One region of the Micromonospora sp. NPDC048894 genome, then DNA from elsewhere that is predicted to be linked to it. Evidence: riboswitches for the same ligand, from Rfam matches in the RefSeq annotation. Region 1 holds a riboswitch; each other region holds the start of a gene.
What was found. Region 1 has a riboswitch for cobalamin ahead of cobN (cobaltochelatase subunit CobN). Riboswitches for the same ligand answer to the same signal wherever they lie in the genome.

Region 1 (10,531 bases):
GGCGCGGGGCCGCCCGGGTGACCGGTCGGCGCGTTGCCCGGCGGGCGGCGCTGGTCGGTGCGGCGGGTCGGTCCGGTCACCACTCGATGCCCTTCTGGCCCTTCTGACCGGCGTCCATCGGGTGCTTGACCTTGGTCAGCTCGGCGACCAGGTCGGCCGCCTCGACCAGGCGCGGGTCGGCGTCCCGGCCGGTGATCACCACGTGTTGGAAGCCGGGCCGGTGGGTGAGGGTGTCGACCACCTCGTCGACGTCCACCCAACCCCACTTCATCGGGTAGGTGAACTCGTCCAGGACGTACAGGCCGTAGCGCTGCGCGGCCAGGTCACGCTGGATCTGCCGCCAGCCCTCCAGGGCGTCGGCGGCGTGGTCGGCCTCGCCGCCGCGCTGGATCCACGACCAGCCCTCGCCCATCTTGTGCCAGGCCACCGGGGCGCCCTGCCCGGTGTCGGCGTGCACCTGGCCGAGGGCCCGGAAGGCGTTCTCCTCACCCACCCGCCACTTGGCGCTCTTGACGAACTGGAACACCCCGATCGGCAGCCCGGCGGTCCAGGCCCGCAGTGCCAGGCCGAACGCGGCGGTGGACTTCCCCTTCATCTGCCCGGTGTGCACGATGGTCAGCGGACGGTGCCGCCGCTGCCGGGTGGTCAACCCGTCGGCGGGGACGTGTTCCGGCTTTCCCTGCGGCATCAGCGCACGCTCCGATTCGCTCCGACGGTGGCGAGCCCGGCCAGCGGGTCGGCGGTGACCGTGTCCAGGCGGTGGTGGGCCGCGCCGAGCTGGTCGGCCAGCCGGCGGGCCAGGTGCAACCGGACCGGGCCGGACTCACAGTCCACCACGACGCAGGGTGCGCCGGTGGCGGCGAGCACCGCCGCCGCGCGCGCCGACCGGTCCAGCGGCCGGTGCCCGGCGGTGGCCCGGCCGTCGGTGACGACCAGCACCAGCGGACGCCGGCGCGGGTCCCGCAGCCGCTGCACCCGCAGCAGGTCGGCGGCGGCGAGCAATCCCTCCGCCAACGGGGTACGCCCCCCGGTGGGCAGCTCGGCCAGCCGCGCCGACGCGGCCAGCACCGACGAGGTGGCCGGCAGCAGCACCTGCGCCCCGGAACCCCGGAAGGCGACCACCGCCACCGTGTCCCGACGCTGGTAGGCGTCGGTGAGCAGGGCCAGCACCGCACCCTTGACCGCCGACATCCGCTGCCGCGCGCCCATCGACCCGCTGGCGTCGACCACGAACAGCACCAGGTTGCCCTCGCGGCCCTCCCGGACCGCCTCCCGCAGGTCGTCGGGGCGCAGCAGCAACCGCCCGCCGCACCGGCCCCGCCGGGCCTGGTGCGGGGCGGCGGCACGCAGGGTCGCCGGCAGGTGCACCGTGGCCGGTCGGCCGGCGGGCACCCGCGCGCCGGTGGTCCGCCCGCGCCCGGTCCGGGCCCGCGACCGCCGGCCGGGCACCCCGTCACCCACCCCCGGTGCGGTGAACAACCGGGCCGTCAACCCCCGCTGCGGTACGGCCACCGAGCCGGCGCCCGCCGGGTCACCCGGGTTCGCGGTGCCGCCCTGGCCTGGTCGCCCCGGACGGGCACCGGTGTGCTCGGCGGACCCGTCGTCGGGGCGTCCCGACCGGCCGTCGGCGCGGTGTCCGGTGTCCGGCCCGTCGTCGCCGTCCGGTCCGCCGTCGTCGATGCGGTCCGGCCACCGGTCGTCCCCGGACTGTGGGGAGGCCGGACCGGTCCGGGCGCGCGGGTGGTCGTCGTGGCCCAGCGGACCACCAGCGTCCTGCGGCCCACCGGTGGCGTCCTGCGGCCCACCGGCGTCGTCGGGTGGCTGTGGACCGGACCCGCCGCCGGGGCCACCCGTCGAAGGGCCGCCCGGCCCACCGCCGTCCGGGCCGCCGGGGTCACCCGGACCGGCCGGGCCGGTATCCGGCGGATCGTCGTCGGGGTGCTCGTCGCGGGCCCGCTGCAACGCCTCGTCGAGGCGTTTCTCGTCCAGGCCGGGGGTGTCGAACGGGTCACGACGACGCCGGTGCGGCAGGGCCAACCGGGCGGCGACCCGCACGTCGTCGGCGGTCACCCGGTCCCGCCCCTGCCAGGCGGCGTGTGCCACGGCGGTCCGGGCGGTGACGATGTCGGCGCGCATCCCGTCCACGTCGAACGCGGCGCAGACCTCGGCGATCTGCCGCAACGCGGCGTCAGGCAGCAGCACCGCGTCGAGCCGCCCCCGGGCGGCAGCCACCCGGGCGGCCACCTCGGCGTCGGCGGCGGCCCAGCGGGCGGCGAACCCGGCCGGGTCGGCGTCGGCGGCGAGCCGGCGGCGCACCACCTCCACCCGGACGACCGGGTCCCGGCTGGCCGCCACCTCGACGGTCAGCCCGAACCGGTCGAGCAACTGCGGACGCAGCTCACCCTCCTCCGGGTTCATCGTGCCCACCAGCAGGAACCGGGCGGCGTGGCTGACCGAGACACCCTCCCGCTCGACGTGGCAACGGCCCATCGCGGCGGCGTCCAGCAGCAGGTCGACCAGGTGGTCGTGGAGCAGGTTCACCTCGTCGACATAGAGCACCCCCCGGTGGGCGGCGGCGAGCAGGCCCGGCTCGAAGGCGCGTACCCCCTCGGCGAGGGCCTTCTCCAGGTCCAACGAGCCGACCACCCGGTCCTCGGCGGCACCGACCGGCAACTCCACCAGCCGGGCCGGACGGCGCTCGACCGACGCGGCGGTCGGGTCCTCGTGCCCGGCGACGCCCGGGTGCGGACCGTCCGGGCAGGTCGGATCCGGGGCGGCCGGGTCGCAGCCGAACCGGCACCCGGCGACCCGGTCCACCGGCGGGAGCAGCGCGGCCAGTGCCCGCACGGCGGTCGACTTGGCGGTGCCCTTCTCGCCCCGCACCAGCACCCCGCCGATCGCCGGGCTGACCGCGTTGAGCAGCAACGCCAACCGCATGTCGTCCATCCCGAGCACGGCCGAGAAGGGAAACCCGCTCACTGTGCTGCTCCGGCTCGCGACTGCGGGGCTCGCAAACCCGGCTCACTCCTCGCGCTCACAGAGCTGACCTCCGATCGCGACTGCGGGGCTCGCAAACCCGGCTCACTCCTCGCGCTCACTGCTTTTCCTCCAGGTCGCCCTCGGTGGCCAGGTACGTCTCCCGCAGCCGGTCCAGGGTGGCGGGCTCCGGCGCGGCCCACAGGCCCCGGTCGGCGGCCTCCAGCAACCGCTCGGTGATGCCGCGCAGCGCCCACGGGTTGGACCGTTCCAGGAACTCCCGGGTCTCCCCGTCGAACAGGTACGCCTCGGCGAGGCGCTCGTACATCCAGTCGTCGACGACACCGGCGGTGGCGTCGTAGCCGAACAGGTAGTCCACGGTGGCGGCCAGCTCGAACGCGCCCTTGTAGCCGTGCCGGCGCATCGCGGCGATCCACTTCGGGTTGACCACCCGGGCCCGGAACACCCGCCGGGTCTCCTCGCCGAGGGTGCGGGTGCGCACGTCGTGCGGCATCGCCGAGTCGCCCACATAGGCGGCCGGGGCGGCCCCGGTCAGGTGCCGCACCATCGCCACCATCCCACCGTGGTACTGGAAATAGTCGTCGGAGTCGACGATGTCGTGCTCGCGGGTGTCCTGGTTCTTGGCCGCCACCGCGATCCGGGCGAAGGACCGTTCCATGTCGGCCCGCGCCTCCCGCCCGTCCAGGCCCCGGCCGTAGGCGTAGCCACCCCAGACGGCGTACACCTCGGCCAGGTCGGCGTCGGTGCGCCAGTTCCGGGCGTCGATCAGCGGCAGCAGCCCCGCCCCGTACGCCCCGGGCTTGGAGCCGAAGATCCGGGCGGTGGCCCGCCGCTCGTCGCCGTGGGTGGCGAGGTCGGCGGCCACGTGCGCGCGCAGGTAGTTGTCCCCGGCCGGCTCGTCGAGGGCGGCGACCAGCCGTACCGCGTCGTCGAGGAGGGCGACGACGTGCGGGAACGCGTCCCGGAAGAAGCCCGAGATGCGGACCGTGACGTCGACCCGGGGCCGGCCCAGTTCCGCCACCGGCACCACCTCGACGCCGGTGACCCGCCGCGACCGGTCGTCCCACACCGGCCGGCAGCCGAGCAGGGCCAGCACCTCGGCGATGTCGTCACCCTGGGTACGCATGGCGCTGGTGCCCCACACGGTCAGCCCGACCGACCGCGGGTACTCGCCGGTGTCGGCGAGGTAGCGGGCGAGTAGCGAGTCGGCCAGCGCGACCCCGACGTCCCAGGCGTTGCGGCTGGGGATCGCCTTCGGGTCGACGGAGTAGAAGTTGCGGCCCGTGGGCAGCACGTTGACCAGCCCCCGGGTGGGCGACCCGGACGGACCGGGGGGCACGAACCGGCCGTCGAGCGCGCCGAGGGTGTGGGTGATCTCGTCGGTGGTGCGGTCCAGCCGGGGCACCACCTCGCGGGCGGCGAACCGCAGCACCTCGGCGGCGTCGGGGCAGGACCCACCGGTCACCTCGGTGACCACCTCGTCGACCCGGGCGGGGTCCCAACCGAGGGTCTCCATGCCGAGGACGAGCCGCCGGGCCAGCCCTTCGATCAGGTCCACCGCGTCGGCGGCGGTGACCGACGGCCCGTCGACGACGTCGGTCAGCGCCGCCGGCACCGCCACCCGCGCCCCGGGCTCGGCGAGCAGCGCCTGCTCGTCGAGGTCATAGCTGGCGGCGAGGGCCTGACGCAGGCCGGGCAGGGCCTGGGCACCACCCCACACCTGGGGGGCGCGCAGCACGGCGAGGACGAGGTTCACCCGGGGCTCACCGGTGGGCACCTCGGCCAGGATGTGCAGCCCGTCGCGGATCTGCACGTCCTTGACCTCGCACAGGTAACCGTCGAGGTGCAGCACGAAGTCGTCGAAGTCGTCGGCGTCGGGCATCGCCTCGGTGTGCAGGTCGTGGTGCAGTTCGGCGACGCGCACCAGCTCCCAGATCTGCCCCCGGACCACCGGCACCTTCGCCGGGTCGAGGGCCTGCACGGTGGCGTACTCGTCCAGCAGTTGTTCGAGTTTCGCCAGGTCGCCGTAGGTCTCGGCGCGGGCCATCGGGGGCACCAGGTGGTCGACGACGACGGCGTGCGCCCGCCGCTTGGCCTGGGTGCCCTCGCCGGGGTCGTTGACGATGAACGGGTAGACCAGCGGCAGGTCGCCGAGGACGGCGTCGGGGGCGCAGTCGGCGGCCAGGCCGAGGCCCTTGCCGGGCAGCCATTCCAGGGTGCCGTGTTTGCCGAGGTGCACCACCGCGTCGGCACCGAACCCGCCGTCGGCGACCGGCGCGGCCAACCACCGGTACGCGGCGAGGTAGTGGTGGCTGGGTGGCAGGTCGGGGTCGTGGTAGATGGCGATCGGGTTCTCACCGAAGCCGCGCGGCGGCTGGATCAGCAGGGTGACGTTGCCGAACCGCAGCCCGGCCAGGACGATGTCACCGTCGTCGGTGTAGAGCTGGCCGGGTGGCTCACCCCAGTGTTCCCGCATCCGGTCCCGCAGGTCGGCCGGCACCTGGTCGAACCAGCGCCGGTAGGTCTCCCCCGGCACCCGGGCCTCGGCGGCGGACAACTGTTGCGGGGTGAGCCACTCGACGTCGTGACCACCGGCGGCGATCAGTGCGTGGATCAGGGCGTCCCCGTCGGTGGGCGGGGGCGCGTCACCGAGGTGGTATCCGGCGGCGGCGAGGGCGGCGAGCAGGCGTACCGCCGAGGCGGGGGTGTCCAGGCCGACGGCGTTGCCGACCCGGGAGTGCTTCGTCGGGTAGGAGCTGAGCACGATCGCCAGCCGCCTGTCGGCGGGGGGCAGGTGCCGCAGCCGGGCCTGTCGGACGGCGATCCCGGCGACCCGGGCGGCCCGCTCGGCGTCGGCGGCGTAGACCGACAGCCCGTCGGCGTCGATGCGTTTGAACGAGAACGGCACGGTGACGATCCGGCCGTCGAACTCGGGGATCGCCACCTGCATCGCCGCGTCCAACGGGGACAGTCCGGCGTCGCTGCCGGCCCACTGGTCCCGGGTGCTGGTGAGGCAGAGCGCCTGGATCACCGGCACGTCGAGGGCGGCGAGCGCGCCGACGTCCCAGGCGTCCTCGTCGCCGCCACCGGAGGCGTCGGCGGCGACCGTCCCCCCGGCGGCGAGGACGGTGACGACGAGCGCGTCGCAGCGGGCGAAGAGGTCCAGCGGCCCGGCACCGGGGGTGAGCCCGCGCAGCGATCCGCAGTAGATCGGCAGCGGGTTCCCCCCGGCCGCGTCGACCGCGTCGGCCAGGGTGTGCACGAAGTCGGTGTTGCCGGCCAGCGCGTGCGCCCGGTAGAACACGATGCCCACCGTGGGCCGCCCGTCGCCGTCCGCCCGCCGCCCGTCCGGCCCGGCCGCCGGTTCCGCCGGGTCGATCGGGTCGACCGGGGCGGTCGGGTCGACCGGGGCGGTCGGGTCGACCGGGGCGGTCGGGGGTCGACGGTCGAGAATGCCGTACGGCGGGGTGGGGGTGGGCGGGTCGAAGCCCTCACCGGTGAGCAGGACCGTGTCGGACAGGAACCGGGCCAGCTGGGCGAGGTTTGCCGCACCCCCCTCGACCAGGTAGGACAGGGCTTCGGTGGCCACCCCGGAGGTCACCGTGGAGGCCGCCATCAGCTCCGCGTCGGGCACCGCCTCGCCGCCGAGCACGATCGTGGGGACGCCGGAGCCGAGCACCGCCGCGAGGCCGTCCGGCCACGCCTGCCGACCACCGAGCAGCCGTACGACGGCCAGGTCGACCCCGTCGAGCAGGGCCGGCACGGCGTCCACGTCGACCCGGGTGGGGTTGGCGAGCCGGTAGTCGGCGGCGCTGGCCCGGGCGGCGAGCAGATCGGTGTCGGCGGTGGACAGCAGCAGGATGCGCACGTTCGGCTCCGGAGAGTGACGTCCGGCTCGACCACAGGGCCGGGCCGAGCGGGGCGGGAGGGACGCCGGTCAGCGGCGGCGGAGGTACGACGCACCCGCCTGCGGCGGGGTACCCGGACCGGCCGTCAGCGGTACGTGGCAGGCCGACCGCCCCGGCGGCGGCCGGCGACGGTGGGAGAGGTGGGAGCACGCGGCGGCGCGGGCTCGACGGTGATGCAGAAATCACCGACCGTGATGGGGTCGGCAGTGACGCTGTGCGTCATCGGGTCCTCCTCGGGTGTCCACGCCCTGGGGTTCTCCGACGGCCGAAGTATCCTGGCTCCCGGATCGACGCTCACCCCCGGCCTTCCAACCGTGCACGCACGGTCGTGACTCACGAGGGGGGATCGCTCCCCGGTGACAGTGGCGGGACCGCGTCGGAATCGCACCGACTTCCTTCACTGCCGTCAGGCCGCGAATGCTGCCATACTCCTCACCCCGAGGTCAACGGTGGCCACCGGCCCCGCGACGGCACCGATCGACCCCTGTGGCGAGGCCGGCAGCCGCCCGCCCCGCGCATCCCACGGGTGGGTCCGGCCCCGCCCGACGGCCGACCCGCAGCCGCCCCGTGCGGCGCACCCGCAGATCCTCCGAGGCGACCCGCAACCCGCCTGAGGGAGGTCCGCCGGCCGCCACCAGCCGGTGCGGAGCCGATCGAGGCACCCATCCCGGGACCGACCGTCCCGGGACCGACCGTCCCGGGACCGACCGTCCCGGGACCGACCGTCCCGGGACCGACCGTCCCGGGACCGACCGTCCCGGGGCCGACCGTCCCGGGGCCGACCGTCCCTGGCGGTCGGAACACCTCTCTCGCACCCTGTCGAGCTGATGACGTCAACGACTCGGGGTCGGCACGGTCCGACCCGACCGGACGGGCGTCGGGCCGGGCCGTCCCACCCGGGGGGACCGATCCGTCACCGTCATCAGCTCGAAAGGGCCCGCGACGACATACCCACACACCCCTGGCCCGCAGCCGCCGGCGCGGCCAACGGCCGCGCCCACCACCACGGCCGCACCCCACGGCCCGCCCCCACAGACACCCACCCCGCAGACCCCTGGCCACCCTCTACGCAGCGGCTGAGGGGTCAACGGAGGCGACGCTCGGGGTGGGTCCGGTTCCAGGCCCGCATCCGCTCCGGGTATCCGGTCTTCGCCGCCTCGTAGAGGGGCACCGCGTGCCGGTGGGCCAGCTTCGCCGCCGTACGTGGGGAGCCGGTGCGGCGGCGGATCCACTCCCCGTCGTGCGCGATCGCCACCACTGTGGTGTCGGTGGCGGTCGTCTCGGGTTCGAGATAGAACTCCACCCCCCGGTGGGCGGCCACGAAGTCCGCCAACGCGGTCAGGTCGTCCCGGGTGGCCTCCCGATCGAGCTTGGTCGGGATGCCCTCGTCAGCCCGGGTCCGTCGGCTGAACCAGCCCATCTGCCCGTCCTCTCCTCGGCGTCCCTCCAGTGGAACACCCCTGCCTGGCAGGGCGCTGCGAGCCCGGTGACAACCGGCTGGACGGGGCAGACCTCGACGCCCCAGGGCGTACGCGCCACGCCCGAGACCGTTCAGCCCAGGGCGGCCAGCTCGTCGGGGGTGAGTCGCAGCGCGGCGGCTGCGACGTTCTCGGCGAGGTGGGCCGGGTCACCGGTACCGGGGATGGCCAGCACGTGCGGGCCCTGGTGCAGCGTCCAGGCGAGGCGTACCTGCTGCGGGGTGGCGTCGTGGGCGCGGGCGACGGCGCGTACGGCCGCGTCGTGGTCGGTACGTGCCCCGCCTTCGCGGTTGACGCCGGTCAGGGAGAAGAACGGCACGTAGGCGATCCCCCGGGCACCGCACTCGCGGACCATGGCGTCCTGGTCGCCGCGGTTGTCCAGGGCGTAGTTGTTCTGCACGCAGACCACCGGGGCGATGGTCTGCGCCTCGTCGAGGTGGTCGACGCGGACGTTGGACAGGCCCAGGTGCCGGATCAGACCGGCGTCGCGCAGCTCGGCCAGCGCACCGAAGCGTTCGGCCACGGAGTCCGGCGCGGGCCGCTTGACGATCCGCAGGTTGACCAGGTCGAGGTGGTCGCGGCCGAGCCGACGCAGGTTCTCCTCCACCTGGGCGCGCAGCTGCGCCGGGCTGGCCTCCTCGCGCGTGCCGGTCGTCGGGTCGGCCCGGAAGCCGACCTTGGTGGCGATGACCAGCCCTTCCGGGTACGGGGCGAGGGCGGCACGGATCAGTTCGGTGGCGTACCGGGCGGGGCCGGTGCCGACCTTCAGGGTGCCGCCCGGTGAGACGTAGAACGCGGCGGTGTCGATGTGGTCGACGCCCAGTTCGACGGCCCGGCGCAGGACGCGCAGCGCCCGGTCCCGGTCGGGGTGGGCGGTGAGCCGCATCGAGCCGAAGCCCATCCGGTGCACGGTGCGGTCGCCCAGGGTCCAGCGGCCCGCCGCTGCGGCGGTGATCTCAGTTGGCATCCGGCGACCCTAGCCAGCGGCGACGACCCGTCGTAACGGCCGCGCACCCGATACCGGTGCGGGCCGGGAACTGTTAGTTTTTCTGTACTGGGGCGGTGTGTTCCGACGGCCCGACGCCGGCCGGTGGACGAGTCGCCGGCACCAGGGCCAGCGTCGGGATCAGCAGCACCGGCACCACCAGCAGGGCATGCAGGATGCCGACGTGGTCACCGAGCAGGCCCAGCAGCGGCGGGCTGGCCAGGAACGACGTGTAACCGATCACCGCGACGACGCTGACCCGGGCGGGGGCGTGCTCCTCGTCGTCGGCGGCGGCGCTCATCCCGACCGGGAAGCCGAGCGACGCGCCGAGCCCCCAGAGGACCACCCCGACGACTGCCAGCGGGCCGGAGCCGGCCAGCACCGCCAGCAGCGAGCCGGCGGCGGCCAGCAGGATCGTGCCGATCAGCACCGGCACCCGGCCCCAGCGGTCGATGGCCACGGTGCCGACGGTCCGGCCGATGGTCATGCCGGCGACGAAGACCCCGAAGACGGCTGCCCCGGCGGCCTCGCTGACCCCGTAGCCGTCGACGAAGGCGACCGCCAGCCAGTCGTTGGCGCTGCCCTCGGTGAACGCCATCACCAGCACCAGTGCGCCGATGAGCAGGGTGCGCGGCTCCCGCCAGGCCGCGAGCAGGCCACCCCGGCGGGCCGACGCGGCACCGTCCGCGGTGGAGGCGGGCAGGGCGGGCAGGAAGTTCCGCGCCCCGAGCAGGGTGCCGCCGAGCACCACCGCCGCCAGCACCGCCAGGTGGACGGTGATCGGCACACCGAGCCGGGCCGCACCCGCGCCCAGCCCGGCACCGGCCACCGAGCCGAGGCTCCAGGCGGCGTGGAAGCGGGGCAGGATGGTGCGGCCCAGCCGTTTCTCCACCGCCGCGCCCTCGACGTTCATGCCCACGTCGCAGGTGCCGGAGCCGTAGCCGAGGGCGAACAGGCCGACCGCGACGCCGGGCAGCGAGCCGAGCGGGGTGGCGACGCCCACCCCGGCCAGCCCGACCGCGACCAGCACGGTGGAGGCGACGACGGTGCGGGCCGGGCCGAGCCGCTGGGTCACCAGGCCGGCGCTGGTCAGCGCCAGCACCGCGCCGCCGGACATGGCCAGCAGCAGCAGGCCGAGCCGGCCGGCGCTGAGGCCAAGCGCG
Region 2 (10,531 bases), on a different contig from region 1:
CCAGCAGGCCCGGGAGCGGGCGGCCCGCCGGGCGTCGACCGCCGCCCGGAACCTGTCCGACGCGGGGCTGCCCCGGATCGTCGCCGGCAACCTCAAGCGCGACGCCCAGGTGTCGGCGGGCCGGGCCGACGACGTGCACACCGCCCGGGTCGCCGACGCCCAGAACCGGCTGGACCAGGCGGGCGGGGCGGCCCGCCGCGACGACCAGCTCGTCCTGGACCTGCCCGACACCACGGTGCCCGCCGGGCGCACGGTCTTCGCCGGCCACGCGATGCGGGTCGGCTACGCGGGTCGGCCGGTCTTCGCCGGTGACGGGGTCGACCTGACTGTCCGGGGGCCCGAACGGATCGCCCTGACCGGGCCCAACGGTGCGGGCAAGTCGACGCTGCTGCGGCTGGTCGGTGGTCGGCAGGAGCCGGACGCGGGCACCGTCGCGCGGGCGTCGGGGCGGGTGGCGTACCTGTCGCAGCGCCTCGACCTGCTCGACCCGGCCCGTACGGTCGCGGAGAACCTCGCCGGGTTCGCGCCGTCGAGGACCGAGGCGGAGCGGATGAACCTGCTGGCCCGGTTCCTGTTCCGGGGTGCCCGTGTCCACCTGTCGGCCGGCGTGCTCTCCGGCGGTGAGCTGCTCCGCGCCACCCTGGCCTGCCTGCTGTCCGCCGAGCCGGCACCGCACCTGCTGCTGCTCGACGAGCCCACCAACAACCTGGATCTGGTCAGCGTGGCGCAGTTGGAGAGCGCGCTGCTGGCGTACCGGGGGGCCTTCGTGGTGGTCAGTCACGACGACCGGTTCCTGGCCGGGATCGCCGTGGACCGGTGGCTCCGGCTGGCCGACGGCCGGCTCACCGAGACCGGGCCGCCGCGCTGACCCGGCCCGGAGGCCCGAGGCAGGGGAGCCGTCGCGACAGGGCAAAAATAGACGTTCGTCCATGGTAAAAAGAGGGCGCACTGCTACTGCTACGGGGAGGTAACCGTGCGTCACCTTGTCATGCGAACAGTTCGCAGTCGTCCGGCCCGGTGGTCGTTGGCCGTTCCGGTGGTGGCCGCCTGCGTGGCGGCGGCCCTGGCCGGCCCGCCGGCGGCCCAGGCCGGGCCGGGCTGTCCGGCGGGAGCGATCATGAACGTGGTCGCCCACCAGGACGACGACCTGCTCTTCCTCAGCCCGGACCTGCTGCACGACGTGCAGGCCAACCGCTGTGTCCGGACGGTCTTCGTCACGGCGGGCGACGCCGGCCGGGACAGCACCTACTGGGGCGGCCGGGAGACCGGGGCCAAGACGGCCTACGCCCAGATGACCGGGGTCGCCAACACCTGGACCCAGGCGGACGCCGGCATCAGCGGGCATCCGATCCCGGTCTTCACGCTCACCGGCAAGCCCACCGTGTCGCTGGCCTTCCTGCGGCTGCCGGACGGCTACCCCGGCGGCACGGGGCATCCGAACACCGGCTCGCAGAGCCTGCAGAAGCTCTGGCTCAACGACATCTCCACGATCACGTCGCTGGGTGCCGGCGCGTCCAGCTACACCCGCTCCGGCCTGATCAGCGCCCTGGCCGGGCTGATGACCGCCTACCAGCCGACCGCCGTCAACACCCAGGACCACGCGGGCGGGTTCGGCGACGGTGACCACAGCGACCACCACGGCGCGGCCTACTTCGCCCAGGCCGCCGAGCAGGCGTACGTCGGTTCGCCCACGTTCACCGGCTACCACGACTACAAGATCAAGAACTATCCGGCGAACCTGGGGTCGACCGACGTCGCCGGCAAGTCCGCCGCCTTCTTCGCCTACGGCCAGTACGACGACGGGGCCTGCACCAGCCTGCCCACCTGCGCCGGCTACGACTACCCGGCCTTCCTCCAGCGGCAGTACAAGGTCCTCGGCCCCAACCTGGCCCGGACGGCCACCGTCACCGCGACCAGCCAGGACACCAGCAGCGGGCAGACGGCGGCCAAGGCCGTCGACGGGGTGATCGCCGGCTGGCCCGACGACCAGACCCGGGAGTGGGCGACCGTCTACGGGGGCGTCGGCACCCAGCTCACCCTGAGCTGGCCGGGCCCGCGCACCGTCCGCCGGGTCGTCCTCTACGACCGACCCAACCCCAACGACCAGATCACCGGCGGCACCCTGCTGTTCAGCGACGGCACCTCCACGGCCGTCGGCGCCCTGGACAACGGCGGCGGCCCGACGGAGGTCATCCTCCCGGCGGCGAAGACGGTGACCAGCGTCAAGCTCACCGTCACCGGGGTCGGCGGCGGCACCGTCAACGTCGGCCTCGCCGAGATCGAGGTGTTCGGCAACGCCGGCCCGTGAACGGCGACCCGGTCCGGTGGGGTCGGACACCCCACCGGACCGGGCCACCGTACGGCGCGTCAGAAGTCGTCGTCGAAGGTGACGCTGCCGCTGACCCCCACCTGGTACGCCGACACCCGTCGCTCGAAGAAGTTCGACAGCTCCTGCACGTCCTGCAGGTCCATGAACGCGAACGGGTTCTGCGCGCCGTAGCGCGGCGCGATGCCGAGCTGGGTGAGCCGCCGGTCGGCCACATGCTCCAGATAGGCCCGCATGTCCGCGAGCGACAGCCCCGACACGCCCTGGTCGAGCAGGTCCTCGGCGAACTGCACCTCACACTCGACGGCCTCGGCGAGCATCTCGGTGACCTGCCGTTCCAGGTCGGCGTCGAACAGGTCCGGCTCCTCCCGCCGGGCGGTCTCCACCACGTCGAAGGCGAACGCCATGTGCATCGACTCGTCGCGGAACACCCAGTTGGTGCCCGACGCCAACCCGTTGAGCAGACCCCGGGACCGCAGGAAGTAGACGTAGGCGAACGCGCCGTAGAAGAACAGCCCCTCGATGCAGGCGGCGAAGCAGATCAGGTTGAGCAGGAACGCCCGCCGGTCCGCCCGGGTACGCAGCTCCCGCAGCTCGAAGACCGAGTCGATCCAGCGGAAGCAGAACTCGGCCTTGCGCCGGATCGACGGGATGTTCTCGATCGCGGCGAACGCGGCGAACCGCTCCTGCTCGTCGGGGACGTACGTGTCGAGCAGGTTCAGGTAGAACTGCACGTGCACGGCTTCCTCGAACAGCTGCCGGGACAGGTAGAGCCGGCCTTCGGGAGAGTTGACGTGCTGGTAGAGGTTGAGCACCAGGTTGTTGGCGACGATCGTGTCACCGGTGGCGAAGAACGCCACCAACCGGGACACCAGGTGCCGCTCGGCCGGGGACAGCCGCTCCAGGTCGGCCAGGTCGGAGTGCAGGTCGACCTCCTCCACCGTCCAGGTGTTGCGGATGGCGTCTTTGAACCGGTCGAAGAAGTGCGGGTAGCGCATCGGCCGCAGGGTGAGGTCCATGCCGGGGTCGAGCAGCAGCTGCCGCCCGGCGGTGCGGGGTTCGTCGACGGTGGTCACTGGCACGCCTCGCAGCTCTCGGGGTTCTCCAGGGAACAGGCCAACGCCTCGGCGTCGGCCGCCACGACCGGGGCGACGGTGACGGTGGCCTGCTGGATCCGGGTCGCCGGACGCGACCGCAGGTAGTAGGTGGTCTTCAGCCCGGACTTCCAGGCGTACAGGTACATCGAGGACAACTTGCCGATGGTCGGCGCGCTGAGGAACAGGTTCAGCGACTGCGACTGGTCGATGTACGGCGCCCGCGCGGCGGCCAGGTCGATCAGCGCCCGCTGCGGCAGCTCCCACGCGGTCCGGAACAACTCCCGCACCTCGACGGGCAGGTCGACGATGCCCTGCACCGAACCCTCGGCCCGCTTGATCTGGTCGCGGATCTCCGACGTCCACAGGCCGCGCGCCTTCAGCTCGCGTACCAGATAGGTGTTGATCTGGAGGAACTCCCCGGACATGGTCTCCCGCTTGAACAGGTTGGACACCTGCGGCTCGATGCACTCGTAACAGCCGGCGATCGACGCGATCGTGGCGGTCGGGGCGATCGCCACGAGCAGCGAGTTGCGCAGGCCGTGCGCCGCGATCCGGGTGCGCAGCGCCGCCCACCGCGCGGCCTGGGTGGGCTCGACCCCCCACAGGTCCGGGTGCAGGTCACCCCGGGCCGCCCTGGTCTGCGGGTACGCCGGGTGCGCGCCGAACCGTTCGGCCAGGCCGGCCGAGGTCTCCAGGGCGGTCAGGAAGATCTCCTCCTGGACCCGGGTGGACAACTCCCGGGCCCCGGCCGAGTCGAACGGCAGCCGCAGCGCGAACAACGCGTCCTGCAAACCCATCAGCCCCAGCCCGACGGGCCGCCAGCGCGGGTTCGACGCCGCCGCCTGCTCGGCCGGGTAGTAGTTGATGTCGATCACCCGGTCCAGGAACACCACCGCCGTCCGGACCGTTGCGCGCAGCTTGTCCCAGTCGACGCCGTCGCCGGTGAGGTGCGCGCCGAGGTTGACCGAGCCGAGGTTGCACACCGCCGTCTCGGTGTCGCTGTTGACCTCCAGGATCTCGGTGCACAGGTTGGACAGGTGGATCGTGTTGCCCGGCACGCCGGTCTGGTTGGACAGCCGGTTCGACGGGTCCTTGAACGTCATCCACCCGTTGCCGGTCTGCGCCAGGGTGCGCATCATCCGCCCGTACAGGTCCCGGGCCTTCACCGTGCGGACCGCCTTCTTCTCCGCGACCCGGTACGCGGCGTCGAAGTCCTCGCCGTACAGGTCGGGCAGCTCGGGGGCGTCCGACGGGTCGATCAGCGACCAGTCGCCGTCGGCCTCGACCCGGCGCATGAACTCGTCGGGGATCCAGTTGGCCAGGTTGAGATTGTGGGTACGCCGGGCCTCCTCACCGGTGTTGTCCCGCAACTCCAGGAACTCCTCGACGTCCGGGTGCCAGGGTTCCAGGTAGACGCAGGCGGCGCCCTTGCGCCGGCCGCCCTGGTTGACCGCCGCCACCCCGGCGTCGAGGGTCTTCAGGAACGGCACGATCCCGTTGGACCGGCCGTTGGTGCCCCGGATCAGCGCGCCCCGGCCCCGCACCCGCGTGAAGGAGATGCCGATGCCGCCGGAGAACTTCGACAGCTTCGCCACCTGGTGGTAGCGCTCGTAGATCGAGTCCAGCTCGTCGCGCGGCGAGTCGACCAGGAAACACGACGACATCTGGGTGTGCCGGGTGCCCGAGTTGAACAACGTCGGGGAGCTCGGCAGGTAGGCAAGCGACGACATCAGCCGGTAGAACCCGACCGCCTCGTCGGGCGTGGTGGACAGCCCGCAGGCCACCCGCAGCAGCCAGAACTGCGGGGTCTCCACCACCAGCCGCGACTGCGGGTGCCGCAGCAGGTAGCGGTCGGCCACCGTACGCAGCCCGAAATACTCGAACCGCAGGTCACCGGCCGGGTCGACGGCGTCGTCGAGCTGCCGGGCATGCCGGGCCACGAATGCCGCCGTGTCGTCGGCGATCAGGCCGAGGCCGTGGGCGTACCGGATGGACTGGCTGAAGCTCTCCACCGCCTGCCCGCGGACCTCCTCGTCCACGTACGCGGCCAGCAGCCGGGCCGCCAGCCGGGAGTACTGCGGCTCCGTGCCGATCAGCTCCGCCGCCGTCTGGATCGACAGCTTGTCCAGCTCGGCCGTGGTCGCCCCGTCGTAGAGGCCGCTGATCGTCCTGGTGGCCACCCGCAGCGGATCGACCTCGTCCAGGTCGGTGGCCCACCGGGCGACGGCCGTGACGATCCGGTTGACGTCGACCGGCTCGGTGTCGCCGTCGCGCTTGCGTACCCGCATCGCCGGCCGGCGTGACTCCGCGCCGTCGACCTCGGACGGTGGGCGCTCCGCTACGTTCGTCATGACCTCTCCTCGCTGTCACCGATGGCCATCGGACGCGGGAGAACGCCAACGGGCACGGCACGACGGCCGGCCCGGGTGCTGGCGTCGGTCGTCCCGCGCGACCTCCGACCGCCGCGCGCAGCAGCGCACGGCGCACTGGCAGGTCTTCGGACTCGCGGGCGTGACCGGGGTCGCCGGTCGCCTACTGGCCGTCGCTTCCCAGACCTGGCGGTCCAGTGCTCGATGACGGCGGTCGTTCCCACTTACCGCTGCGGGGCAGTCCCGGATTTCCACCGGGTTCCCTGTTGCCTCGACCGGACCACCGGGCCCGGTCGAACCAGCTGCGTGGCACACCATATATGGCGTGGATGGGGGAGAGGCAACACTAGATGTCGCGTCGGCGTGTCAGATAACTCTCCTCCGACCGGTCGGTGGCCCGCAGTGACGCCAGCAGCCGCAGGGCGTCCGCGTCGGCGCTGCCGGGCTCGGCGGTGAAGACCAGCAGGACCGGGCCGGGGTTGCCGGGCAGCGGGTAGGTGTCCCAGTCCAGGACGATGTCACCGACCCCGGGGACCTGGAAGGTCTTGGTGCCGCTGACCGACCCGCGCACGTCGTGCCGCGACCACAGCCGCCGGAACTCGGCGCTGCGGATGCTCAGCTCACCGACGATCGCGGTGGCCCGGGGATGGGTGGGGTCGGTGGCGACGGCGGCACGCATCATGCCGATGTAGTCCAGTGCCTGCTGCTCCCAGGACGCGCAGCGCCGCACCGGGGACGCCGCCTCGTCGAACATCAGCAGCAGCATGTTGAGCCGGCCCGGCGGGAGGTCCGCCGGATCGCCGAGCAGCGCCACCGCCCACCGGTTCCAGGCGAGCAGGTCCAGGTGGCGGCCGAGCACCACCGCCGGGGTGTCCAGCACCCGCAGCAGCCGTCGGGTGCTCTCCGGCACCCGCTCCGGGCCGTGGTCCACCCGGGCCGGTACCGGCCGGCGGGCGGCGCGGGCCAGGGTGAACAGGTGCCGGCGTTCCTCGTCGTCGAGGGCGAGCGCGGCGGCGAGCGCGTCCAGCACGTGGTCGGACGGGCGGACCTCCCGGCCCTGCTCCATCCGCTGGTAGTAGTCGGTGCTCAACCCGGCCAGCAGCGCCAGCTCCTCGCGGCGCAGCCCGGTGACCCGGCGTCGCCCGCCCGGCTCCAGGCCGACGTCGCGGGGGTGCAGCCGGCCGCGTCGGGCGCGCAGGAAGTCACCGAGTTCGCGGGCGTACGGATGGGTCATGGGGCCAGTGTGACGCGGCCCGGACCGGGGTGGGTAGGACTGCGGGACCTAGGCGACCGGGGACGACCGAGCCCGGCCGGGCGGCCCCTAACGTCGGCGTCCCCCACCCCGACCGCTCAGGAGCAGCAGATGACCTGGACCGCCGACCACATCCCCGACCAGCACGGCCGTACCGCCGTGGTGACCGGCGCGAACTCGGGCCTCGGCCTGGTCACCGCCACCGCGCTGGCCCACCGTGGTGCGCACGTCGTGCTCGCCGTCCGCGACACCGCCGCCGGCCGGCAGGCCGGCAGGCGCATCGGCGGGAACGTCGAGGTACGTGAGCTGGACCTCGCCTCCCTCGCCTCGGTCCGGGCGTTCGCGGCGGGACTGGCCGCCGCCCATCCGAGGATCGACCTGCTGGTCAACAACGCCGGTGCGGTGCTGCTCGGCCCGCGCCGCACCAGTGCCGACGGCCACGAGCTGCACCTCGCCACCAACCTGCTGGGCCACTTCGCGCTGACCGGTCTGCTGCTGGACAACCTGGCCGCCGCGCGGGCGGCCCGGGTGGTCCACCTCAGCTCGATCACCCACCGCAACGCACACCTGGACTTCGCCGACCTGATGGGCGAGCGCGGCTACCGGGGCGCCGCCGCGTACGGCCGGTCCAAGCTCGCCACCACCGTCTTCGGCGTCGAGCTGGACCGGCGGCTGCGCGCCGCCGGAGCACCGGTGCTCAGCGTGCTGGCCCATCCCGGTGTCACCCGCACCAACCTGACCCCCCGGGCCATGGCCCACCGGGGCCGGCGTGGCCGGGTGGTCGCCTGGCTCGGCCTGCTGGCCACCCAGCCGGTGGAGTGGGGTGCGCTGCCCCAGCTGCGCGCCGCCACCGACCCGGCGGTCCGGGGCGGCCAGTTCTTCGGCCCGGCCCGGCTCTTCCAGACCTGGGGTCCGGTCACCGAGGTGCGGGCCAGCCCGGAGGCCACCGATCCCGCTGTCGGCCGGCGGCTGTGGACGGCGGCCGAGGAACTGACCGGCGTGAGCTATCTCTGACGCAGGGTCGCACTAGCATGGCTGCGGTCGGTGACGGTGGCGGAGACGAGGCGACATGGGATGGCTCGGGCGGGTGCTGGGCGGCGGGGGCCGGCAGGTCCAGGAGGATCCGGTCCGGCAGGCGGCGCTGTCGGCCGAGGTGCGGCAGCGGTACGGCACCCACGTGGCCGTCGCGCCGGCCGACCAGGTGGCGGGAATCGTCGGCCTGCTCGACGACGGTGACGGCCTGGCGGTGGCGGCCAGGATCGTCGGCGAGTTCGCCGACGCGGCCCACGCGGACCTGTCGGCCCAGACGGCGGAGCTGTACCGGCGCACCGGTCACCGGTTCCCGGTGGACCGGCGCAACTACCGGCCACTGTGGCGGGCGGCCGGTGGCCGGCTGCACTGGCCGCTGTTCGCGCTGCCGGGCGGCCTGCACCCGTACGTGCACGTCGCCGCCGCCGCCACGGTCGTCGGGACGAGGGCGACGCAGTTCGTCCGGGCGACCGACCCGCATCCGCTGCTCGCCCGCCTGTTCGAGGTGCTCGACCTCACCACCTGCGGCTGGGAGTACGGCCGGGTCCGGGTGGACCACGACGGGGCGTCGCTGGTCGGTCGGCTGATCTCCACCACCCGGGACGTCCGGGCGGCGATGAAGGAACCCCCGCCGCTGCCGCCGTCGGTGCGGGAACTCATGCGCACCAACCGGGCGGTCGACGTCTTCGACCTCACCGGCGACCGGGTCATCGGCACGATCAACGTGGGTGGTGAGCTGCGCCCGGCGCTGTTGACCTGACGCCGTCGGGTCGACCTGCGGGTCCGGCCTGCCCGGGGTGGACGCGGTTGCCGTCCACCCCGGGCTGCCGGGTCCCGTCACACCTGCGCACCGCTCGAATCGTCGAGGGGCACGCCGTGCCGGGCCGGCAGCCTCGGTCAGGCCACGCGGTGCGGGGCGAGCCCGTTGGCGCAGTCGTCGATGGTGACGGTCTGCGAGAAGCGCAGCGCGTCCCGGCGGGCCCACCCGTTGATCCCGGTGGAGGTGTTGCGGACGAAGAACCACAGGTCACCGGTCAGCGTGGCGCAGTGGACGTCGATGTTCTGACTCGGGTACCCCTGGCCCTTGGGCTGGCAGTCCTGGTGGGGGTAGGCGCGGATGAAGGTCCCGTCGCCCCAGGAGATCCCGCCGCCGCTGTACAGATCCGGGTGCTGCCCGTGGCCGTCGCAGTGTGCGCTGGCCGGGCTGGCGGGTATCAGGGCCAGCACCGAGCCGCTCGCGGCGAGGGTCAGCGCGGAGGCGATGGAGAGGAGCCGAGATCGCATGGAAGTCTCCTGTCGATAGGTGACGATCACTGTCCACAGAGGATTGCACGGGTCGGCCAAGCCCGCACGGCGAGCGGTCCGCGCCGGGGCACCGCCGACCCGTGGGACGCCGCCTGCGGTCAGGCGAAGAGCAGGTCCAACTGGTGGTCGAGGACCGCGGTCGCCTGCGCCGGGGTGTACTGCCCGCCGAGCAGGTACACCCCCAGCCCCTCCACCAGCGCCAGCAGCCCCGCCGCGTCGTCCGACGCCGGTGACCGCGGCAGCAGCCCGGCGATGAACTCCACCAGTTGCGCGGTGTCCGGCCGCAGGCCGGGGGCCGCCGCCGGGTGCAGGGCGGTCCAGGACAGGAACGCCAACGCCACCCGTCCGTCCTCGCGCGCCGCCTCGTCCAACGGCAGCAACGCCGCAAGCAGGGTGCGCAGCAGCAGCCGGGGCCGCGGGTCCGACCCGAGCGCCGCGACCGCCGCCTCGACCCGGGCCCGACCCCGGTCCCGGACGACGGACAGCGCGAAGGCCATCATCTCGTCCTTGGTGGTGAAGTAGTGCTGCACCATGCCGGCGGACACCCCCGCCTCGGCGGCCACGTGCCGCAGGCTCACCGCCTCCAGACCCCGGTCGGCGGCGACCCGCATGAGCGCGTCCGCGATCAGCGTGCGGCGCTGACGGGGATCGACCTTCCTGGGCATCGGGGCCTACCGCGCCGTCGTCACGGTGCCGGCCGCGCCGTCCACGGTGATCATCTGACCGGTGACGATCCGCGAGGTGGCGCCCGGCACGCTGATCACGGCCGGGATGCCGTACTCGCGGGCCACCGTCGGGCCGTGCGCCATGATCGCGCCGGTCTCGGTGACCAGCGCCCCGGCGGTCAGGAACAGCGGCGTCCAGCCCGGGTCGGTGGTGGCGGTCACGAGGATCTCCCCGGGTTCGAGGTACGCGGTGGCCGGGTCGGTGACCACCCGGGCCGGGCCGGTCACCCTACCCGTCGCCGCCCCCACGCCCCGCAGCAGTCCCGCCCCGTCGGTGGGGGCCGGCAGGGTGCTCTCCACGTCGGTCCCGTCGGACAGGAGCGCCACCGGCACGACCCGGCGGCGCAGCTCACGCCGGTGGGTCGCCCGGCGTCGGGCGACCAGCCCGGTCAGGTCGGCACCGGCCAGGGCCGCCTCGACCTCGTCGA
Region 3 (10,531 bases), on a different contig from region 1:
CCCGCTCCCGTCAGCCGCCCGGGCAGCGGTTGTCGCCGCCGCTGAGTTCCACGCAGTGCCCTGGCGGGCCGGGCGTCGTGTCTGCCGGCACCGGAGTGAGACCCCGCCCGACGGATGCGGCGAACGGTAGGGCGGGCACGGCGATCACGACGGTCAGCACCAGGAAGACGATCGCGGTTCGGACCAGCCGCAGCCGGTACGCGACGAGCGCGATGACTGCCGGGCCGGCGATCGCCACCAACGCGGCGACCAGCAGGGCCAGGCTCGCCTGGCGTCCGAGGCCCACCAGCTCGTCGGGCCGGCCGTCGTAGTTGGCGTTCCACTGCGCCAAGCCGATGCTCAGCCACCACACGGCTGCCGCGATCAGCCCGCCGATCCAGACCAGGACCAGGAGCCCCACGATCGGGCCACCCCACCGACGTGCACCGGCCGCCTCAGAAGTCACGCGGTCCAGTGTGGACGGTCCGACCCGACCAGGCATGAGTCGGCGTACTCAGCGCGCTCGTCGAGGCTGTGTTCGTCGGCCCGGGGGACATCCGACCGCAGTCAGGCGGGCGCTCGGGGCTGGTTTCTCCGTGAGCTGCCATCGGTCGCCGTGACCCGCGGCGACAACGACCGCCTCGCGTCACCGGTGAACCCCGAAGCGAAGTCCGGCGGGGAAGGCCGCCGGTGCAGCGGCGGTGCCGTGCCGGTCGTCGGTGACAATGAAGTCAACCTGTCTCGGGCAGGATTCAGGATGGCTGATTACTACCCTGTGCAGATCCAATGGCTGTCCCATCGCTGTCAAAATCCATCAGTGGGCACTCAGGAAGTCGGCGGGGGATCGACCGAAAACAGTGTTGCAGCGACGAGGCGCGCTGTCATCCACAATGGAAAATGGGGATTCAGCTGTGCAACCAACGGTCGTGGTGGATCGCCTCGGCGAGAGGTCGGCGTCGACGCCACCCGTGCCGTTCCAGGTCGGGCACGGACTCCAGGTGGGTGACCGGCCCGACGCAGAGCCAGGCCACCGGCCGGATGCCGGCCGGTGCGCCCAGCAGCCCGGCCAGGAACGACTCCCGGTAGAAGGAGACCCACCCGACGCCCAGCCCTTCGGCGGTGGCGGCGAGCCAGAGATTCTGGATGGCCAGGCAGACCGAGTAGAGACCGGCGTCGGCGATGGCGTGCCGCCCGAGCACGGCCGGGCCCCCACGCTGCGGGTCGTACGTGACGACGACCGACAGCGTCGACTCCAACACCCCGTCGATCTTGATGCCCGCGAACCGTTCGGCCGCCGCGCCGTCCAGGGTGGCGGCGAACGTCGCCCGCTCGGCCTGCACGTGCCGGTGGAACCGACGACGGATGGCAGGGTCCCGGACCAGGACGAAGTCCCACGGCTGTGAGTAACCGACGCTGGGTACGGCGTGCGCGGCGTCCAGGATCCGGTGCAGGGCGCCGTCCGGCACCGGTTCCCCGGTGAACTGGGCCCGGACGTCCCGGCGGCGGTGGATGGCGTCGTAGAGTTCCACAGGCAGGCTCCCGCTGCGCTCGGCCCACCCCGGACGGGCGGGCGGTCGACGCGAGGCCGGTCTTCGGACTCCCGGATCGACGCCAACCCGTCCGCCTTCCCAGCCGTACGGCCAGTGGCTGCGCTCCTCGCGCCTGGACGGTCGCTCCCCGGTCACCGCGGCGGGCCCGTGCCGGAATCACACCGGCTTCCCGATTCTCCCCGCACCCGCGGGGCACCTCGCACGATCATGCCGCCGCCGATGCTAACCCGTGCCGGTGACGCAGGCCGGCCACGCCCCCGGCGGGCGGCGGGCGGTCACCCGCGCGGACTCCACCCCGGCGGTGTGCCCGCCGATCGCGAAGATCCTCCTGCCGCTGGTGACCGCCGCGCCTTCACGATGGGCGGTGGTGGTGCCGGTGACCGTCGCCCAGGTGCCGGTGTCGGGTGAGTACGCGTCCACCCGGGTGGTGTCCACGCAGTCGACAGGTCTTCCCGAAGGGTCGGTGACCAGTTCACAGCCACCTGTCGCATAGATCCGGCCGTCCGGGCCGGTCGTGGCGTCGACCAGACACCGCCGGCTGGGAAGCGGCGCGAGAGTCGCCCAGGTGTCGGTGGTGGGCGAGTACGCCTCGACGACGTCGAGGACGTTCAGGACGCCGTCCCCGCAGCCGCCGATCGCGTAGATCCGCCCGTCTGGTCCGCCGGTCACCCCCATCTCGTAGCGCGGCGTGGGCATCGACGCCGCGGTGGTCCACCGGTCCACCGTCGGCTCGTAGACCTCCAGGGTGGACAGCGAGCCGCGACGGTCCCCGCCGACGGCGTAGACCCGGCCGTCGGTGCCGGCCGTCGCGGCGAGCAGTTGCCGTCCGCTGGGCATCGACGCGACGGGCACCCAGTGGTCGTCGCCCGGCGTCAGGGCGAGCACGGAGCTGAGGAAAGCTCCCTCGGCACCGGGAGAGCTGCCACCGATCGCGTAGACGCGCCCGTCCCCGCCGGTGGCCGCCGCATGGCGGTACCGGGGCCGGGGCAGCGACGGACCGGCCCTCCACCGCCGCGTCCGAGGCGTGTAGACCTCCACCACCGTGGTGACCGAAGCCGCGTCGGCACCCCCGATCGCGAAGATCGACCCGTCCGGCGCCGTGGCCGCCGCCAGCGCGAAGCGGGAACTCGACAGCGCGTCGTCGGCCCGCCAACGGAGGGCGGGTCGGTCGCCCCTGGCGGCGGCACCGGCGACGGGTGCCGGCAGTTGGGCCACCGCGACGGCAATGGCGAGGAACAGTGTCCTCCATGGTGCGGCGCGGCCGAGAATGCGAATTGTCGTCACGACTGGGATGCTCCCTTCGCGCTGGGTCGACGGGCGTTTCCGCTGATCGGCAGGCTAGCAGTCCGGCGTACGCGGCAGCCGCGAAGGACCTGCCAATTTCCCCCGAGGGTGAAAATGGTGTCGTGGCTGAATGTGTGTTCGCTCGGGAAGCTGTCGCCGGTCACCACTTGGGGTCGTGTCCGCACGATGCGGAAGGGAATTCTCCTCACGTGCGCCGTGGGTGGTGCCGGCGTCGGGCGGGGAACGCGACGCCGTGATTGCCGGCTGCCGCCCGTGGTGAGGGGGTCGGCACCCGCGGGACGGTCCGGCCACCACGCCGGACGGCGCGTCGGCGTGACGTTGCGGGGCTGTCCGGTCGGCCAGGTCCGCCCCCGTTCCCCGGCGGGATCCTGGTGGTGCACCGCCCTCCGGGCGTCCGCCACGCGCAGTGACCGCCGACTGCGCCGAAACCGGGACGGTTCACCATGATGGACAGCGCTACGGACACCTGACCATGAGCCATACGGACCAGCTCAAATCAGCCGCAACCCCGCCGGCGAACTCCCGGCCGGCCATCAATACGTATTGACGCACCCCATCGTTAATGTTACCGTCAGTCATACTCTGGTCGCTAGCTGTGGCAATGGATCGAAGCAATATCCGGCACCGACCGATGATGCTGTCCAAATTGATTCACCGTAGGTCACCCCGTGGCGAAACAGCGCCGGGTTCGCTCCCGGGCACTGACATCTCTGTGATTACGCGACACGAGTTTGCGCTTTTTCGACAGATTGCGGGTGTCTGTAGGAAGGAGAGGTAGTGACCGAGGCCCTGGTGAATTCGGCACACGCGACGGATTCGGCTGAACTGCCACTGTCGTTCGCCCAGGAACAGTTGTGGTTCCTCGACCAACTCGCCCCCGGCACACCGACGTACAACGTCGCCGTGCTGTACCGGATCGACGGCGACCTGGATCACTCGGCACTACAGACCGCGATGACCCGGGTCGTCGCGAACCACGACATCCTCCGCGCGCGCTTCGACGCGCACGACGGCGTTCCCTACCAGGTCATCGCAGCTCCTCCGGAGCAGGCGCTCGTGATCGACGACTCCACCGCAGCGGGGGAACTCCGGGAGACACGTGCCCTCGACGCGGCCACCACGCTGGCACGGACACCGTTCGACCTGGCCGTGGGCCCGCTCTACAGGTTCCGCCTGTTCCGCGTCGCAACGGAACGACACCTGTTGTCCATCGTCATTCACCACATCGTGTGTGACGGCTGGTCCATCAACCTGATCAGTGACGAGATCCGCAGGTCGTACGCGGCGATCCGGCAGGGTCACGAACTCCCGGCCGGCCGGGCCGCCACCGACTACGCCGATTTCGTCAAGGCCCAGCGGGCCGCCTTCGAAGACGGCACCTTCGAAGCGCAGCTCACCTACTGGAAGTCCCAACTGTCGGGCCTGCCGGCGTTGAACCTGCCGGCTGACCACCCGCGACCGCCGTACACCGTCCACCGCGGCGAACACCTCAGCCGGGTCTTTCCGGCATCGATCGGTGCCACCGCGCGCCGCCTCGCCCGGTCGCAGAAGGTCTCACTGTCGATGCTCCTGACCGCGGCCCTCGGGGTGGTCCTGTCCCGTTACACCGGTGAGGAGGACCTCGCCGTCGGCACCACCGCACTCGGTCGGTCCGATCCCGACCTGGAACAGGTCGTCGGCATCTTCGTCAACGCGGTGGTGCTGCGGCTGGACCTGTCCGGAAAGCCCACCTTCGCCGAGCTGCTCGATCGGGTCAAGGACACCTCCCTGCGGGCCTACGAGCTTCAGGACGTGCCGTTCGAGCGGGTGGTCGACCGCCTTGCCGTCCCCCGCGACCCCAGCCGCAATCCGTTGTTCGACGTCCTTCTCCAGGTGCTCAACGAGGAGACCGGCAGCGGCTCCCTCGACCTGCCCGGAGCCACCATCAGTGTGGTCGACCAGCAGACGATGCACTCCCGGTTCGACCTGTCGCTGACCTTCGCCGAGTCGGCGACCGAGCTGAGGGTGTCGGCGGAGTATTCGACGGAGCTGTTCGCCCGGTGGCGCATCGACCAACTGCTCACCCACATCGAGCGCGTCCTGACCGGTGCGGCCGCCGACCCCGGCATCAGGGTGTCCGAGATCGACCTGCTGTCCGCCGACGACCGGGCCGAGTTGATGCGGCTGGGTCGCGGTCCGGACGACGCCGTCCGCTCCGATCCCGTGCACGTCCTCGTCGCGGAACGGGCCGCAGCGGCACCCGACTCCGTCGCGGCGGTCTTCGAGGGCGTCGAGCTGACCTACGGGGAACTGGACCGACGTGCCGCCGTCCTCGCCGCCCACCTGAGGCACCGGTGCGGGGTCAGACACGAAGAGCTGGTGGGGGTCGCGATGGATCGCGGCCTGGACGTCCTCGTGGCGTTCCTCGGTGTCGCCAAGGCGGGCGCCGCGTACGTGATCCTCGACATCGACCACCCGGTCGGCCGCCTGGAGTTCATTCTCGACGACACCGACGCACACGTGGTGCTGACCACGAGCGACCTGCTCGCCAGCCTTCCCGAGCCCCGGTCGCGTCGTTACCTGTGCCTGGACCGCGACTGGCCGGACATCGAGTCCGCCGGGGCCGGGGGAGCAGGCGACCCGCTCGACGAGGTGAGCACCGGGGACTCGTTGGTCAGCGTGATCTACACCTCCGGTTCGACGGGCCGCCCCAAGGGGGTGCTGACCGAGCACCGGGCGTTGGTGTCCTACCTGGTCCCGTTCGCCGAGACCTTCAAGTTCGGCCCCGGCGACCGGATCCTGCAGTTCGCGTCACTCGCTTTCGACCTGTGTCAGGCAGAGGTCTACGCCGCGCTCATCAGCGGCGCCACGCTGGTGTGTGCACGCCGGGAGACCCTGCACTCGACGGAGTCGCTGTCCGCGCTGATCCGCGACGAGCGCATCACCTTCGTCGGCGCACCTCCGACGCTGCTGGCGCTGCTCGACGACGGCCCGTACCCGCACCTGCGCCACGTGTTCACCGGAGGTGAGGCGTGCCCGGCCGAGCTGGCCAACCGGTGGAACGTCGCGGGTCGGACGTTCGTCAACGGCTACGGCCCCACCGAGGCGGCGATCGGCGTGACGCTGCACGTCGTACCCCGCGGGGAATACCGGACCTCGCCGCCCATCGGCGGGCCCATCACCCGACGTCGCTTCTACGTCGTCGACGAGCAGTTGGCGCTGGTGCCGGTCGGGGTGCCGGGTGAACTGCTGATCGGTGGCGACGAGGGGCTGGCCCGCGGCTACCTCAACCGCCCCGACCTGCACAGCGAGAAGTTCATCCCGGACCCGTTCCGGTCCACCGGACGGGTGTACCGCACCGGCGACCTCGTCCGCTGGAACCGCGAGGGCCACCTGGAGTTCCTGGGCCGGATCGACACGCAGATCAAGCTGCGGGGCCTACGGATCGAGGTCGAGGAGATCGAAGCGGTGCTGCGTACCCATCCCGCGGTCGACACGGCGGCGGTGAAGCTGGCCGAGGACGCGCGGGGCCAGCAGATCCTCGCCGGCTACGTGACCCTGACCGGGTCGACGGAACCATCGGTCGCCGAGTTGCGCCGGCACGCCGCCCAGTTTCTGCCGTCATACATGGTCCCGCAGGCCTGGCGGGTGCTGGAGAGCCTGCCGATGTCGCTCAGCGGCAAGCTCAACCGGAGGGCACTGCCCGCACCGGCGGCGTACGTCCAGGCCGACCGGGAGGTCGTCGCGCTGGCCACCCCGACCGAACGGCAGGTCGCCGCCGTCTTCGCCGACGTCCTCGGCATGGCCGCCTGGCGACTCAGCGCCGACGACGACTTCTTCGAACTGGGTGGCAACTCGTTGCAGGCGATGCGGGTCATCAGCCGGGTCAACCAGGCGTTCAGCGCGAAACTCGGCGTCCGGACCCTGTACGGCTCGCCCAACCTGCGCGACTTCGCCCAGCAGGTGCACCTCCAGGCCGTCGCACCACCGGCCGCCGATCCGGCCGCCGAACCGCCCCACCAGCAGGCGGGCCCGCCCGCCGATGCGCTGAGCCTGGCGCAGACGATCGCGCTGGCCATGACCGACGTCCTGGTGTCACCGGCCACCCCGGCCGCCGTCACCGACAACCTGTTCGCACTCGGCGCCGACGAGGAGCACGCGGCGAAGCTGCTCCAGCTGATCGAGCAACGCCTGGGCACCCGGATCACGGCCCGGGACCTCTACACGCCCGTCGTCCTCGCCGCAGCGGTGCAGGCGCGACGGGCCGCCGACCAGCAGGCCGACACCTGGTCACCGCTGGTGACCCTGGCCGCCGCACCCAACGACGGCACGTACCCGCCGCTGTTCTGCGTCCCCGGCGCGTCCGGCTCCCCGTCCATCTTCGCCGGAGTCGCCCGCCGGCTGAGCCCGGAACGGACGATCATCGGTCTCGAAGCGCCGGGGCTGGAGCCGGGTCAGCACGCGCTGCCCGACGTGGTGGCGTTGGCCGGCCGTTTCGTAGCGGCGATCCGGGAACGGCAGCCGACGGGCCCCTACCATCTGCTCGGCTGGTCGATGGGTGGGTTGGTCGCGTTCGAGATGGCGCGGCAGCTCACGGAGGCCGGTGCGCCGGTGCCGTTCCTGACCGTCGTCGACACCCCGCTGCCGGACCCGTCCCGGACGCCCGACGACCGGCGCACCGTCGAACAGTTCGTCGCCGACATCGCGGCCGAGGCCGGTCGGGACGCCCCCGAACTTCCCCCGGGCTACCAGGGCCTTCCCGATCAGTTCGACGCGCTGTACGCGTTCCTGCGGGACACGGTGCTACCGGCGGAGATCGGGCCGGATCAACTCGGTTGCCGCCTGTCCGTCTACCGGGCCAGCGTGCGGGCCACCTTCCGCTACCGGCCCACCTGGACCTACCCCGGCCGGCTTTCCGTGCTCAGGACCCCGGGGGCGGTACCGGCCGGGCAGTGGGCCCCGCTGGCGGCCACGGTACGCGAGTACCGCGCCCCCGGCGCGCACCATTCGATGTGGTCCGGCGAGCACCGCCCCGTACTCGCGGCGGTCATCGACACCCTCCTCGCCGCAGCGGGAGAGTGAGGGTGTTCCAGCGACTGCCAGTGCGTGAGCGGCGGAGCAGAACGGGCCTGTGGTGGCAGAACCGGGACTTCCGCCTGTTCTGGATAGGCGAGACGGTGTCGATGTTCGGGACCCAGGTCACCGCACTCGCGTTGCCGCTGACGGCGATTCTCGTGCTCGACAGCAGTACCGAGCAGGTGGGTCTGCTGCGGATGGCCCAGCTCCTGCCGTACCTGCTGCTCTCGTTGCTCTTCGGTGCCCTCGCCGACCGGATGCCGCGACGGCCGCTCATGGTCGGGGCGAATGCGGTCCGGCTGGTGCTGGTCGGCCTCGTGCCGATCCTCGCCGTCACCGGTCAGTTGAGTCTCGGCTGGCTCTACGTCGTCACCGCAGGGGTGGGTGTCGCCGCGGTGATGTTCGACGTGTGCTGGGTTTCCTACGTGCCCACCATCGTCGCCGACCACACCCGACTCATCGAGGCGAACAGCCGTATCGGCGCGGCGGACGCCGCCGCCCACATCGGTGGGCCCGGCCTTGCCGGTGTACTGGTGAACATCCTCACCGCCCCCATCGCGCTCGTCGTGAACGCCGCGTCGTACGCGGTCTCGATCGCCATGCTGCTGCAGATCAGGGCCCGCGAGGTGAAGCCGGAACGGAGCGACACGCCCCGCAACCTGCGGACCGAACTGGGCGAGGGACTGCGCTGGGTGTTCGGTAACCCGCTGCTGCGCATCCTCGCGATCCTGGGTGCCTGCTACAACTTCTTCCTGATGTTCATCCAGACGGTGTTCCTGGTGTATGCCGTCCGGGAGCTTTCCCTGAGCACCGCCGTCATCGGCGGCATCCTCTCGTCGGGTGCCGTCGGTGGCCTGATCGGCGCCGCGTCGGCGCAGGCCGCAGCGCGGCGGTTCGGCGTCGGTCGGGTGTACGTGGCCTGCGCGAGCGTGTCCTTCTCCAGCTGGATCGTGGTCCCGGCAGCCGGCGGACCGGCGGTGGTGCTCACCGCCGTGCTGGTGGCGGTGTTCCTGGCCTCCGCGGTGGCGATGGGGGCGACGAACGTCATCGTCGTCAGCCTTCGGCAGACCTTGACCCCCGACACGCTGATGGCCCGGATGAACGCGGTCATGCGCATGCTGATGCTCGGCGTCGCCGCGCTCGGTGGCCCCGTCGGAGGCGGACTGGCCACCGTCATCGGTCTACGCCCCGCCCTGTGGGTGGCGGCGGGGGCGTCGATCCTGGCGTTCGTCGTGTTCTTCCCGCGCCGGATCCTGCACCTGACGGAACTCCCCGAACCGGCCGCGACCCGGTGACCGGGGCCGGCGGACGACCACCGCTGCGCCGGGCACGTCGGCCCCCACCCGGCAACCGGGCGGCCACCCCGAGACCGCAGCGTGGCGGCCTCCGGGCCGACAGGGTCCTCCCAATCCGCTAGACCTCGACCACCGCAAATCCCCCCGATGGTCAAAACACGAGTCCGGCGGCCCGACCGGGTCGGGCCGCCGGATACCGTTCAGAGGGTTGGTGATCCGTAGAGCAGGCGGTTGGGTGAGCCGCTGCCGGGATTGGTCACCACCCCTGGGGTTGCGCTGTTGACCAGGTAGGAGTGCACCTGCGCCGGGGTCCAGGTCGGATTCTTGCCCAGTACCCGGGCGGCCATTCCGGCCACGTGCGCGGAGGCCCGGAGGGTGAGATCGAGGGACGTGACGGCGGGGTTGAGCGATATCGGGTACGGCCCGCCCGCGAAGACCGGACGTCCCGCGCACCGCGCCGATCGACGCCGCGCGACTCGGTCGACGCCGCCCGGTTCGGTCAGCGTCCGCCGCGGATCAGGTCGAGGGGGGCGGTGCGGATGCCGAAGTGCTGCCGCAGGGCGCGGCCGGCGGCGTGCAGCCCGGACATGCCGTGCACGGCCGGTCCGGGTGGGGTGGAGGCCGAGCAGAGGTAGACGCCGGGCAGCGGGGTCCGGTACGGGTCCCAGCGGGCTGCCGGCCGCATCACCAGCTGCCATGGTGTGACCGCGCCGCCGGAGATGTCCCCGCCGACGTAGTTCGGGTTGTGGCTGCCGGCCTGCGCCGCCGGCACCACGTGGGTGGCCAGGATCAGGTCGCGGAAGCCGGGCGCGAACCGTTCCACCTGGGCGACGATCTGGTCGCTGACGTCGCGCGGGGAGCCGTTCGGCACGTGCGCGTACGTCCAGAGCACCTGCTTGCCGGCGGGTGCGCGGGTCGGGTCGACCACGCCGGGCTGCACCGCGAGCACGTACGGGCGTTGCGGGTGCCGGCCGCGTACCACCGCGGTTTCGGCGATCCGGGCCTCGGTGGCCGAGCCGACCAGGTGCAGGGTGCCGGCGCGGGCGCATTCCGGATCCGCCCACGGCACCGGCCCGGAGAGCGCGAAGTCGACCTTGCAGGCGGCCCCGCCGTACCGGAAGGAACGCAGACTGCGCACGTAGCCGGCGGGTAGCCGGTCGCCGGCGATGCGCAGCAGGCCGGCGGGGGAGACGTCGAGCAGGACCGTGCGGGCCGGCGGCAGTTGGGCCAGGTCGTCGATCCGGCTGCCGGTGACCACCCGGCCGCCGAGTTGCCGTAGCCGGTTCACCATCGCGTCGGTGATCGCCCGGCTGCCACCTGCGGGGACCGGCCAGCCGACCGCGTGCC

Region 2: linked by a shared signal. The riboswitch ahead of AB0C22_RS07445 (ribonucleoside-diphosphate reductase subunit alpha) and the one ahead of cobN (cobaltochelatase subunit CobN) in region 1 are both predicted to bind cobalamin.
Region 3: linked by a shared signal. The riboswitch ahead of bluB (5,6-dimethylbenzimidazole synthase) and the one ahead of cobN (cobaltochelatase subunit CobN) in region 1 are both predicted to bind cobalamin.

Annotation. Positions count from the first base shown of each region.
Region 1 is NZ_JBEZFY010000010.1:192,380-202,910, forward strand. It holds gene cobO (cob(I)yrinic acid a,c-diamide adenosyltransferase) at 77-688, opposite strand; gene AB0C22_RS22270 (VWA domain-containing protein) at 688-2,946, opposite strand; gene cobN (cobaltochelatase subunit CobN) at 3,095-6,865, opposite strand; cobalamin riboswitch at 7,174-7,303, opposite strand; gene AB0C22_RS22280 (hypothetical protein) at 7,990-8,325, opposite strand; gene AB0C22_RS22285 (aldo/keto reductase) at 8,457-9,350, opposite strand; gene AB0C22_RS22290 (MFS transporter) at 9,424-10,531, opposite strand, start outside.
Region 2 is NZ_JBEZFY010000003.1:35,832-46,362, forward strand. It holds gene AB0C22_RS07430 (ABC-F family ATP-binding cassette domain-containing protein) at 1-868, shown strand, start outside; gene AB0C22_RS07435 (PIG-L family deacetylase) at 974-2,308, shown strand; gene AB0C22_RS07440 (ribonucleotide-diphosphate reductase subunit beta) at 2,368-3,345, opposite strand; gene AB0C22_RS07445 (ribonucleoside-diphosphate reductase subunit alpha) at 3,399-5,774, opposite strand; cobalamin riboswitch at 5,894-6,110, opposite strand; gene AB0C22_RS07450 (helix-turn-helix transcriptional regulator) at 6,139-7,026, opposite strand; gene AB0C22_RS07455 (oxidoreductase) at 7,156-8,058, shown strand; gene AB0C22_RS07460 (hypothetical protein) at 8,114-8,833, shown strand; gene AB0C22_RS07465 (hypothetical protein) at 8,971-9,357, opposite strand; gene AB0C22_RS07470 (TetR/AcrR family transcriptional regulator) at 9,477-10,043, opposite strand; gene AB0C22_RS07475 (PEP/pyruvate-binding domain-containing protein) at 10,050-10,531, opposite strand, start outside.
Region 3 is NZ_JBEZFY010000013.1:173,843-184,373, reverse strand. It holds gene AB0C22_RS25165 (hypothetical protein) at 11-445, opposite strand; gene bluB (5,6-dimethylbenzimidazole synthase) at 885-1,508, opposite strand; cobalamin riboswitch at 1,545-1,744, opposite strand; gene AB0C22_RS25155 (kelch repeat-containing protein) at 1,752-2,813, opposite strand; gene AB0C22_RS25150 (amino acid adenylation domain-containing protein) at 3,612-7,895, shown strand; gene AB0C22_RS25145 (MFS transporter) at 7,898-9,184, shown strand; partial or broken gene AB0C22_RS25140 (S8 family serine peptidase) at 9,385-9,552, opposite strand; gene AB0C22_RS25135 (NAD(P)/FAD-dependent oxidoreductase) at 9,684-10,531, opposite strand, start outside.